Regions from separate parts of the Rothia sp. HMSC069C01 genome, predicted to be linked through region 2. Evidence: riboswitches for the same ligand, from Rfam matches in the RefSeq annotation. Region 2 holds a riboswitch; each other region holds the start of a gene.
The links. Region 2 has a riboswitch for S-adenosylmethionine ahead of HMPREF2981_RS04590 (methylenetetrahydrofolate reductase). Riboswitches for the same ligand answer to the same signal wherever they lie in the genome.

Region 1 (3,276 bases), on a different contig from region 2:
TGCCCGAAACCGCCATGCGACCGGCACCGATGACCGTGACCCGATGCGCTAACTCCTCAATCTCGCCCAGCAGATGGCTCGTGAGTAAAATGGCGGTGCCATCATCAGCGAGGGAACGAATCAACTGGCGTATTGTCAGTGAAATATCTGGGTCAAGCCCATTCGTCGGCTCATCCAAAAGCAGCAGTTTTGGCTCGCCCAGCAGTGCCCGTGCGATGTGCAGACGTTGTTTCATACCGCGGGAAAACTCTTGTACCTTCTTCGCGGCGACATCTGCAAGATCGACCCGTTCCAAAGCGCTCGCCACCTGGGTACGGCGTTTGCGCGCGCTAACCCCGGCAAGGTCGGCGAAGAAGAGAAGATTATCGCGGGCGGATGCTCGCGGATAGAACCCGGTATCCCCGCCGAGTACAAGCCCTAGGGATGCGCGCGCACGCTGGGGGTGCGCAAGCGCATCCACCCCGTCGATGCGAACGGCGCCGCTGGTGGGAGTCAACAGTGTTGCGCACATCTGTACAATTGTTGTTTTTCCCGCTCCGTTGGGACCGAGCAGAGCATGAATTTCGCCGGAGCTTATACTAAGCGAAACATTATCGACAGCAGTGAAAGCGTGTTCACCTTTGCCAAAGGTGCGGCATAGCTGTGCCGCGTCAAGAATTGTAGACATTGTGATAAAACCTTGCGGTGCTTAGTCACCCGAAGCCTCTTGAGCATGGTGTTCGCACGCCTGCAATATGTGGGACGGGTGAGATGAATAGTCGTGAGAGAGGCACTTCTTAGTGCCTGAATAATCCCAAGTCACCGACTGCAGATGCGGAAGGTATAACAATAAAACCCTCAGAACTTTGGTGTCCCAAGCGCTCACTATGCGCTTCTGAAATGTATCGAACCAAAGCAGGGTTATTTCTAAAATTTTTAGAGCCCACCATCTGGGCGGGCATTCCGCGAGCCGGTGCGACTTTAGCGGGAGGTCATACCTCATCACTCCTAGATTCAAGGTTTCCATCAGTGTAGCATGGCTCACGATTGCCTACACTGATGGTAATTTAGCGACGGCTAACGGCAGATCATATGGCTTTAGCGGTTCGGGTACAACATAGGCACGGTCACAAGCGCATAAGTATTGGTGTTTCTCCCAAACAATAGGCTGTCGCGAAAACAGTTCATAAAACGTCATCTTTGCAACAATGCGCCGAAAACACGCATCCCGCTTGACCATGTGCGCTTCCTATGAAACTCTAGATGCAGGTCATGAGAGCCAGTGATAAGCCCCAGCTAGCTGGCCGGCAACCCTCCTCCGCGGTGGGGTGCCCTGGGTGAGGACCAGGCGTTGAACACAAAGTACAACGCAAGCGCGGGACCGATGTGCCCGATTCTGGTACATCGTTTTTTCGTTTGCAGAGAAGAAAACCCAAGAACTCTGTACCGAAATCGGCATGCGGCCCCCTGAACTATCACAAGGAGCTTCGCATGAGCAACACTACAGTCCCGACTCCCGCCAACCCCGCCGGTTGGAAATTTGAAACCCGCCAGATTCACGCGGGGCAGGCACCGGATGCTGCAACGGGAGCTCGGGCGTTACCTATCTACCAGACCACCTCGTTCGTCTTTGAGAACGCAGAACAGGCCGCTAACCGTTTTGCTCTAGCCGAGCTTGGGCCTATCTATACCCGTCTGAACAACCCCACCCAAGAGGTTATCGAAAACCGTATCGCATCCCTTGAAGGGGGAGTGGGCGCGCTTTTGCTGGCCTCAGGTCAAGCGGCTATTACTTATGCGATTCTTAATATTGCGGGCGCGGGCGACCATATCGTGGCTTCCCCCTCGATCTACGGAGGAACCTACAATCTACTGAAATATACGCTTGCCGACCTCGGCGTTGAAACTACGTTTGTTGAGAACCCGGACGACCTGCAGCAATGGCGCGATGCGGTTCGCCCCAACACGAAACTCTTCTACGGAGAAACCGTACCTAACCCCCGTAACGATGTACTCGACATCGAGCCTATCGCCCAGATCGCTCACGACAATGGCGTTCCCCTAATCGTCGATAACACTGTTCCCACCCCTTACCTTGTGCGCCCCATCGAATTTGGTGCGGATGTGGTAATCCATTCCGCCACAAAATATCTGGGTGGGCACGGCACCTCAATCGGCGGCGTTATCGTGGACTCCGGGAATTTTGACTACGGAGCCAATCCCGAAAAGTTCCCCAAGTTCAACGAACCTGCCCCCGGTTACCACGGTCTAGTTTATGCCCGTGACTTGGGCAAAGACTCCGCTTTTGGTGCGAACCTTTCCTATATTCTCAAGGCGCGAGTTTCGCTTCTGCGCGACACCGGGGCGGCGATCTCTCCAACCAACGCCTTCAACATTGGTATCGGTCTGGAGACTCTTTCCCTGCGCATCGAACGCCATATCGAGAACGCGACCAAGGTCGCAAACTGGTTGGAGGAGCATCCGCTGGTCGATCAGGTGATCTGGGCCGGTCTGCCTTCCTCGCCCTGGTACGAGCGAGCCCAAAAATACCTGCCGAAGGGACCGGGCGCCGTCGTAGGATTTACCCTTAAAGACGCCGACCTGGAACAGACCCGCACCTTTGTGGACGCCCTGCAGCTGCACTCCAATGTAGCGAATATCGGCGATGTACGCTCGCTCGTGATTCATCCCGCATCCACCACCCACTCGCAGCTTTCCGAGGAAGAGCTAGAGGCAATTGGGGTGAGCAAAAACTTTGTGCGCCTCGCCGTAGGGATCGAAAATATTGACGATATTATTGCAGATCTTGAACTGGGCTTTGCGACTCTGAACGCCTAACCTGCACCGCCGCGACCGGGCTGCACAGTAAGTGCCCGGTCGCGGTATCGGTTTCTCGCCTGCCATTACCAACTACCGGTTACCCAGGAGAAAACATGACGGAAAATACCGTACACGCCACCTATCTGTCGCAACTGCAGTATCCCAGCGCTCAGGGGTACCTGCGGCAGATGGCGATCGGTGATTTCACCCTCGAAAACGGTACCGTGCTTCCACAGGTAAACATTAGCTACGAGACGTGGGGGACTCTTAACGAAGCTGGGGACAACGCGATTCTTATTCTGCACGCCCTCACCGGCGACACCCATGTTTCGCGCGGGATTCCCACATCAGATATGCCTGCACCCAGTATCCGTGCGGTCGAAAGTGATGGTTGGTGGGAAGGTATCGTGGGGCCGGGCGCGGTGGTCGATACCACCAAATATTTTGTGATCGCCCCCAATATCTTGGGTGGATGCT
Region 2 (3,276 bases):
CTGGCAACGGGAGCCTGCTGTTTGAGCCAAGAGATGGATGCTTGAACCTCAGAGATCCCCAGATCGGCACAAAATTCGTGGTAGGCATCGAGTTGTTCCCAATCGGCTTGCGCGAGTACCTGCGCTTTGGAGTGCGACAGGCGTGACCCTGCCGGGATGCTGTCGCGGCGGTATTTTCCGGTCAAAAGCCCGTTAGCGAGCGGGAAATACGGGAGAACCCCGAGCCCGAAGTGGCGGGCGGCGGGCAGAATTTCGAGTTCGGCGCGGCGATCCAGCAGGTTGTAGTGGTTTTCGGCGGCGATAAACCGCTCAGTGCCGAGTTCGCGGGCGAGGTGCTCGGCGTGGGCAAGCTGCCACCCCGCAAAGTTGGAGTGCCCCAGGTAACGCACCTTTCCGCTGGTCACGAGCGTGTCGAGCGCAGACAGGGTCTCTTCCAGCGGGGTGTTCGGGTCGGGGCTGTGGTAGAAATACAGGTCAATGTACTCGGTTCCCAGACGGCGCAGTGAACCTTCGACGGCACGCATAATGTATCGGCGTGAGCCGCGCGCATCCCAGTCGTTGCCGTTGAGGGTGCCGGTGGGAAGCCCAAATTTGGTGACGATGATCAGGTCATCGCGGTTGAGATTGAGTTCGCGCATCGCGGTACCGAACATGGTTTCTGACAGCCCGGGTTCGGCGCCGTATAGGTCGGCAATATCGAAGAAGCCGATGCCCGCCTCGACTGCGGCGGCGATCACGGCGTTGGTGCCTTCCTGAGTTTGAGTGGGGGTGCCGGGGCGTCCCAGGTTGTTGCAGCCGATACCGACAGAGGGCACGACCAGCCCGGAGTTACCCAGGCGTGCATATGCGGGAGATTCGATGCGTTCCATACATTTACTCTACCGTGTTTGACAGGACGTGGTCGCAACATGACGTTCGCGGCGCTCTGCGATTCTCCCGCGAGCAGATAGTTTTGTGACGAGCAGATAACATTCCGCTATCTGTTCGTCGACATATTATCTGCTCGCGGCTAAACTTACGACCAAATCAGGTGGAGGGTTCAATTCGCCGATCCGAACCGCCGCGAACCCGTATGACGTATTGTTTCGCCGCATCCCACAATATTAAGCGGTTATGACCGCTCGACGACATGTGCCGACATATTCTTGCTGACACCGCGCATCCTGCCTAAAATGGGAACGTTATCTATCCAGAGCGACCGAGAGATCTGGCTCTTAGACGTCGCAGCAACCTCGCCAGCCTCTACCCATTGGGTGGACGGACAAGGTGCTCCCGCCAGAACCGATAGAAGTGAATTCCCTTCGCGTCTTGCTAAGATTCGGCGTACCTTCGGGCACGCTTCTATCGGGTGAACACGGAGGAATGAAAATGACGACAGTTCACCCGGCTCTTTCTTACGAGCTGTATCCGCCACGGTCGCACGCAAGCTGCGATTCCCTGCTCAAAACCATTGCCGAGCTTGAGCAAACCAACCCAGATTACGTTTCCGTTACCTATTCGGGCGATGCGCAGCGCCGCCAAAAGACGCTGGCTCTGCTCGATCACCTTGTACATGAAACCTCGCTGAATCCGCTGGCGCATCTAATCTGCGTGGGGCATTCCGTGGCCGATTTGGAACGCTCGGTTCGTCTGATTCTGGGGCTTGGAGTACGCGGGTTTCTGGCGCTGCGCGGCGATATTCCACCCGAAAACACGCGCTCGCTTGAGCTGCCTTTTGCCCGCTACCTGGTGGAGCTGATTCGCAGGGTGGAGCGTGAGGATTTCGCGCATCTTGCCGCGGGGAAAGTGTCGATTGGGGTTGCGGCGTACCCGCATAAGCACCCCGAATCGTCCTCGCTTCTTCAAGACATTGAGATTCTGCTTTCAAAGCAGCGTGCCGGGGCGGATTTCGCCATCACCCAGGTTTTCTTTGAGACCGAGCGCTATTCGGGGCTGGTGGATGCTGCGCGCCTTGCCGGGGTGGAGATGCCCATTATTCCCGGTATTATGCCCGTTACCTCGCTGGCTCGGCTGACGAAGCTGTGCGAGCTTGCCGGGCTTGAAGTACCGCGCGAGCTGGCGCATCGCCTGGAAACCGCGAGCGATTCGCGCGAGCTGCACCGCATCGGCGTGGAACATGCACTCGACCAATGTCGCAAGGTGCTTGATGCTGGCGCCCCCGGCCTGCATTTCTTCACATTTAACGAGCATGAGGCTGTGCTGGACGTCCTCGAAGAACTCGACGTTCCGCGCTACTCGAACCGTTTCAAACTCCCCCTAAGCGATCTTCAATACCTCTAAACTCCCCTTTTTATTTGACACCCTCCCACAGTAAGGAACTAGGATGACCCACACCCCATTCCCCGCAGCAACCATCGTCGGTTACCCCCGCGTGGGCCGCTTCCGCGAGCTGAAGAAGGCACAGGAAGCGTTCTGGAAAGGCAAAATCACGCAGGATGAACTGCTCCAGGCGGCCGCAGATGTGCAGCGCACCTACTATGACCGTGTGATCGAGCGCGGTCTTAGCGCCACCGATTCGTCTATCCCGGCGACTTTCTCGTACTACGATCAGGTGCTCGATGCCGTGCGCCTTTTCACCCTCGTGCCCAAGCGTCTTGCCGACGCCAAGGATGCGCGCGGCCTGCTCGATCTGCCCGGGTACTTTGCTCTAGCACGCGGCACCGAGACGCTGCCTCCGCTGGAGATGACGAAATGGTTCGATACGAACTACCACTACCTGGTGCCCGAGATCGGTCCGGATACCGAGATCAAGCTGAATCTTGAGGCTATTGACGAGCAGCTTGAAGTCGCCAAGGAGCACGGGGTGACGGTGCGCCCGCAGCTGGTCGGCCCGCTCACCCTGCTTCTCGGGGCAAAAGCCGAACAGGGTTCGCCCGAAGGGTTCACACCGCTGGATCGCCTGGACGATTTCGTGAAAGCCTACCAGCAGGTGCTCGCCGAACTGGCGGCACGCGGCGTGCAGTGGGTGCAGCTCGACGAGCCCGGCCTGACCGTGGACCGCGACATTCCCAACGCCAAAATCGCCGAATTGACGCGTAAAACTTACACCGCGTTGGCAGCCGAAACGAACCGCCCCGCAATCCTGGTGACAAGCCCCTACGGCAACCTGCGCGAGAACCTGCCCGCACTGTTAGACACCGGTATTGAGGCGCTGCATCTCGATCTGGTTTCCACGCTCTACGATGCCGAGGCGCTGACCGCCTTCAAAGACTCCGGCATAACCCTGGTGGCAGGTGCCATTAACGGGCGCAATATTTGGCGCGCCGACTTGCGAGC
Region 3 (3,276 bases), on a different contig from region 2:
ATGACGCCTACTCAGGCTGGAGCTGGCGGTCCTGTGGCTCAGCCTGAAGCGGAAGAAAACCCGGTCACTGCGGATGACGCCCGCAACCTGGGCCTTATTCCCTAAATCATTCGGCGTTCTTCCCAAAACGGGGGCGAAGAGGTGTAGCTGCTGAGGGATGTTATTCCGAGCGTGCGAGGACATACATAACGTTCTGAAGCTGGCGAGGCAACGAGCCAGATGAAACACGCCCTCGCTGCACCTCTTCGTTCCCGGGCTTTACCCCGCACAACCGTTCATATACTACTCTCTTGCTCAGACGGCATCGTGATGCCATCTAAAATGCACTCGCATCCGAGAACCCGCAACATCGCAGGTTCTCGCCGATGACTATCGCTCACTTCACTCTCTATGTAAGATTCCCTCTCACTCAACACATGACACTAAGGAATATCTCTCATGAAATTACGTACTATAGTGCGCCTGATGCTGGCATTCGTCAGCCTGGTGCTTGTTGTTCCTCTGAATTCTCTGCCCGTTTCTGCGGTGGAAGCGAAGCCCGCTCAGCCTGCACCCGCGCAGAACCAGAATATAGATCTCGTTCAGAGCCCCAACTCGGGTGATCGCGACGGCGATCATATTCCCGACGAGCTGGAAAGAGACGGGTACGATATCAACAACGATGGCATACCAGAGATCGATTTCCCTAAGATGGGCGCGGATCCCAACCATAAAGACATTTTTGTCGAGATGGATTATATGCCCGGTGAGCTTGCCAGTGAGGAAGAGCTGGATCGAATCGTGCAATCTTTCGCGGATATAAATATCAGCAATCCCGACGGCAGAACGGGTATTAATCTGCACTTGGATGCCGGTGCCGCCCGGGGACCTAAGTACAACTTGGGAGGAGGCGAACAGGTCAAGTGGCAAGTGCTCAGCGACGATATAGGTAACAACGCTGGGAACTGGGCCAGGTTTAAAGCTTCTCATTTTAATCAGCGTCGTGATGGACTCTTTCATTATATGGTTTGGGGCGACTACTACGTGCAACAACAAAATGGGGAGAGCGGCTCATCAGGATTGGGACAATTGGGAGGTCGTGATTTCATGGTGACTGTGGGGAAGACACACTGGAATAACAATAAAGGTAATATGAGCGATATTCGCGTGGGTACTTTTATTCACGAGCTGGGGCATAACCTCGGCCTGCAGCACGGTGGTGATGCCGATGAGAAAGGCGAAAAAGGTAAACCACAGTACTTCAGCGTTATGAATTACAACTATCAGCTTACCGGTGTGCCCAAGGCGGATGGAACCAAATATTTCGGATACCTGCAGCAAGATATGCCGACCCTTAAAGAATGGGCCTTGGACGAACGCAAAGGCTTTGGTCCCCAAGCGCGTGGGTACATGTATCGGCCCAATTCAGAGGCCGTACTGAGACCAGCAGATGGACCTGTCGATCTCAACGGTAATGGCGAAATCGACCATGGAATCTATGCTCTTGATCTTAACCGTGACGGAATGAAAGGCTGGCTGACGGCACCAAGCGACCTGAAAAAATTGAGCTTTGGAGCTGTGTTTGGACGAGGTGCTGACGAGACTATCCCTGAGCCCAAGGTGGAAATAAACCCCATCACTGCGGATGACGCCCGCGAATTGGATCTCATTTCCTGAATAATTTGACGCTTTTCCTAAAATGGGAGCGAAGAATGGCAGCGGGAGCGTTAAACACGCTCCCGCTGCAAATTATTGCTCCCGAATTTTGCCGTCGCATTCGAAAGAACACTGCTGTCCGCCGGGCGACGTACGCGGCCCTTAATATTACGGGCGACAGTCACAAACATTAATATTCGTCATAATATCGCACCAACCACGACACCCCTTATACACTCAAAATCAAGGATTATGAGTCCCGGCGTAAAGCTCTGGCTAGCCGGGCGGCAACCCTCTCCCGTAGCGGGGTGCTCCAGATGATGATCTGGCTTCAAGGGACACGAAGCAAGTACGGCGCGAATGCGCCACCTGCACAACTTGGAACACCAAGAAGGCCACCACCTATAAAGGAGGCGGCGCGCGGGGTGCAGGAACACCCTAACATTCGCGAAAGGATACGTAGATGGCTGAGCAGAAGAAGCGCATCGCAGTTAACGCATTCGACATGACCTGTGTGGGTCACCAGAGCTTCGACCTCTGGCGCCACCCCCGCTCCCGTGCTACCGAGTACAACACCATCAAATACTGGACTGACCTGGCACAGATCCTTGAGAAGGGCTTCTTCGACGGCGTATTCCTAGCCGATGTTGTGGGCATCTACGATATTTACAAGAACTCCGCCGCGCCCGCTATCGAAGGCGGCGCTCAGGTGCCCGTGAACGATCCGTTCATGCAGATCTCCGCAATGGCCGCCGTAACCGAGCACCTGGGCTTCGGTGTGACCTCAGCCGTCACCTACGAGCAGCCTTACACGCTCGCACGCAAGTACGCTTCTCTCGACCACCTCACTAACGGGCGTGTGGGCTTCAATGTGGTGACCTCATACCTGCCTTCCGCAGCCGAATGTCAGGGCCTCGAAACCCAGATTGAGCACGACACCCGATACGAACTCGCCGAAGAGTTCCTGGATGTCTGCTACAAGCTCTGGGAAGGCTCCTGGGAAGACGGCGCGGTCGTCAAAGACCGCGAGAAGGGTATCTACGCCGACCCCGCCAAGGTGCACCCGATTCAGCACAAGGGTAAGTACTTCAGCGTGCCTGGTGCGGGTCTGACCGAGCCCAGCCCCCAACGCACCCCCGTGATTTTCCAGGCGGGCGCATCCAGCCGCGGGCAGAAGTTCTCGGGCAAGCATGCCGAAGTTGTGTTTATCGGTGCGCTGCGCCCCGATTTGACCCGCATTATTACCGACCGTATCCGTGACCGCGCCGAAGAGAACGGCCGCGGCCGCGACGAAATCAAGGTTTTCGCGATGCTCTCCATTATTGTGGACGAGACCGAAGAGAAGGCGAAGGCAAAGTACGAAGAGTACCGCAAGTACGTGAACCTGGAATCTTCGCAGGCCATTATCGGCGGCTGGTCCGGCGTGGATCTTTCGCAGTTCGACGAGGACGAGGTACTCAACTATGTGAAGACCGAGTCGATTCAGTCTTTCCTCACTCCCTTCACCCTGCAGTCCAAGGATAAGCAGTGGACGCGTAAGGATATTGCCGAGCACTGCACTATCGGCGGTATGGGCGAGGTTATTGTGGGCGACCCGCAGCAGGTGGCCGATGAACTAGAACGCTGGATTGATGAAGGCGG

Region 1: linked by a shared signal. The riboswitch ahead of HMPREF2981_RS00275 (bifunctional o-acetylhomoserine/o-acetylserine sulfhydrylase) and the one ahead of HMPREF2981_RS04590 (methylenetetrahydrofolate reductase) in region 2 are both predicted to bind S-adenosylmethionine.
Region 3: linked by a shared signal. The riboswitch ahead of HMPREF2981_RS05205 (LLM class flavin-dependent oxidoreductase) and the one ahead of HMPREF2981_RS04590 (methylenetetrahydrofolate reductase) in region 2 are both predicted to bind S-adenosylmethionine.

Annotation. Positions count from the first base shown of each region.
Region 1 is NZ_KV817375.1:65,272-68,547, forward strand. It holds gene HMPREF2981_RS00265 (ABC transporter ATP-binding protein) at 1-667, opposite strand, end outside; SAM riboswitch class IV at 1,248-1,361, shown strand; gene HMPREF2981_RS00275 (bifunctional o-acetylhomoserine/o-acetylserine sulfhydrylase) at 1,471-2,817, shown strand; gene HMPREF2981_RS00280 (homoserine O-acetyltransferase MetX) at 2,913-3,276, shown strand, end outside.
Region 2 is NZ_KV817389.1:35,693-38,968, reverse strand. It holds gene HMPREF2981_RS04595 (aldo/keto reductase) at 1-869, opposite strand, end outside; SAM riboswitch class I at 1,183-1,291, shown strand; gene HMPREF2981_RS04590 (methylenetetrahydrofolate reductase) at 1,369-2,280, shown strand; gene metE (5-methyltetrahydropteroyltriglutamate--homocysteine S-methyltransferase) at 2,324-3,276, shown strand, end outside.
Region 3 is NZ_KV817391.1:131,752-135,027, reverse strand. It holds gene HMPREF2981_RS05215 (C4-dicarboxylate ABC transporter substrate-binding protein) at 1-105, shown strand, start outside; gene HMPREF2981_RS05210 (zinc-dependent metalloprotease family protein) at 439-1,656, shown strand; SAM riboswitch class IV at 1,884-1,993, shown strand; gene HMPREF2981_RS05205 (LLM class flavin-dependent oxidoreductase) at 2,099-3,276, shown strand, end outside.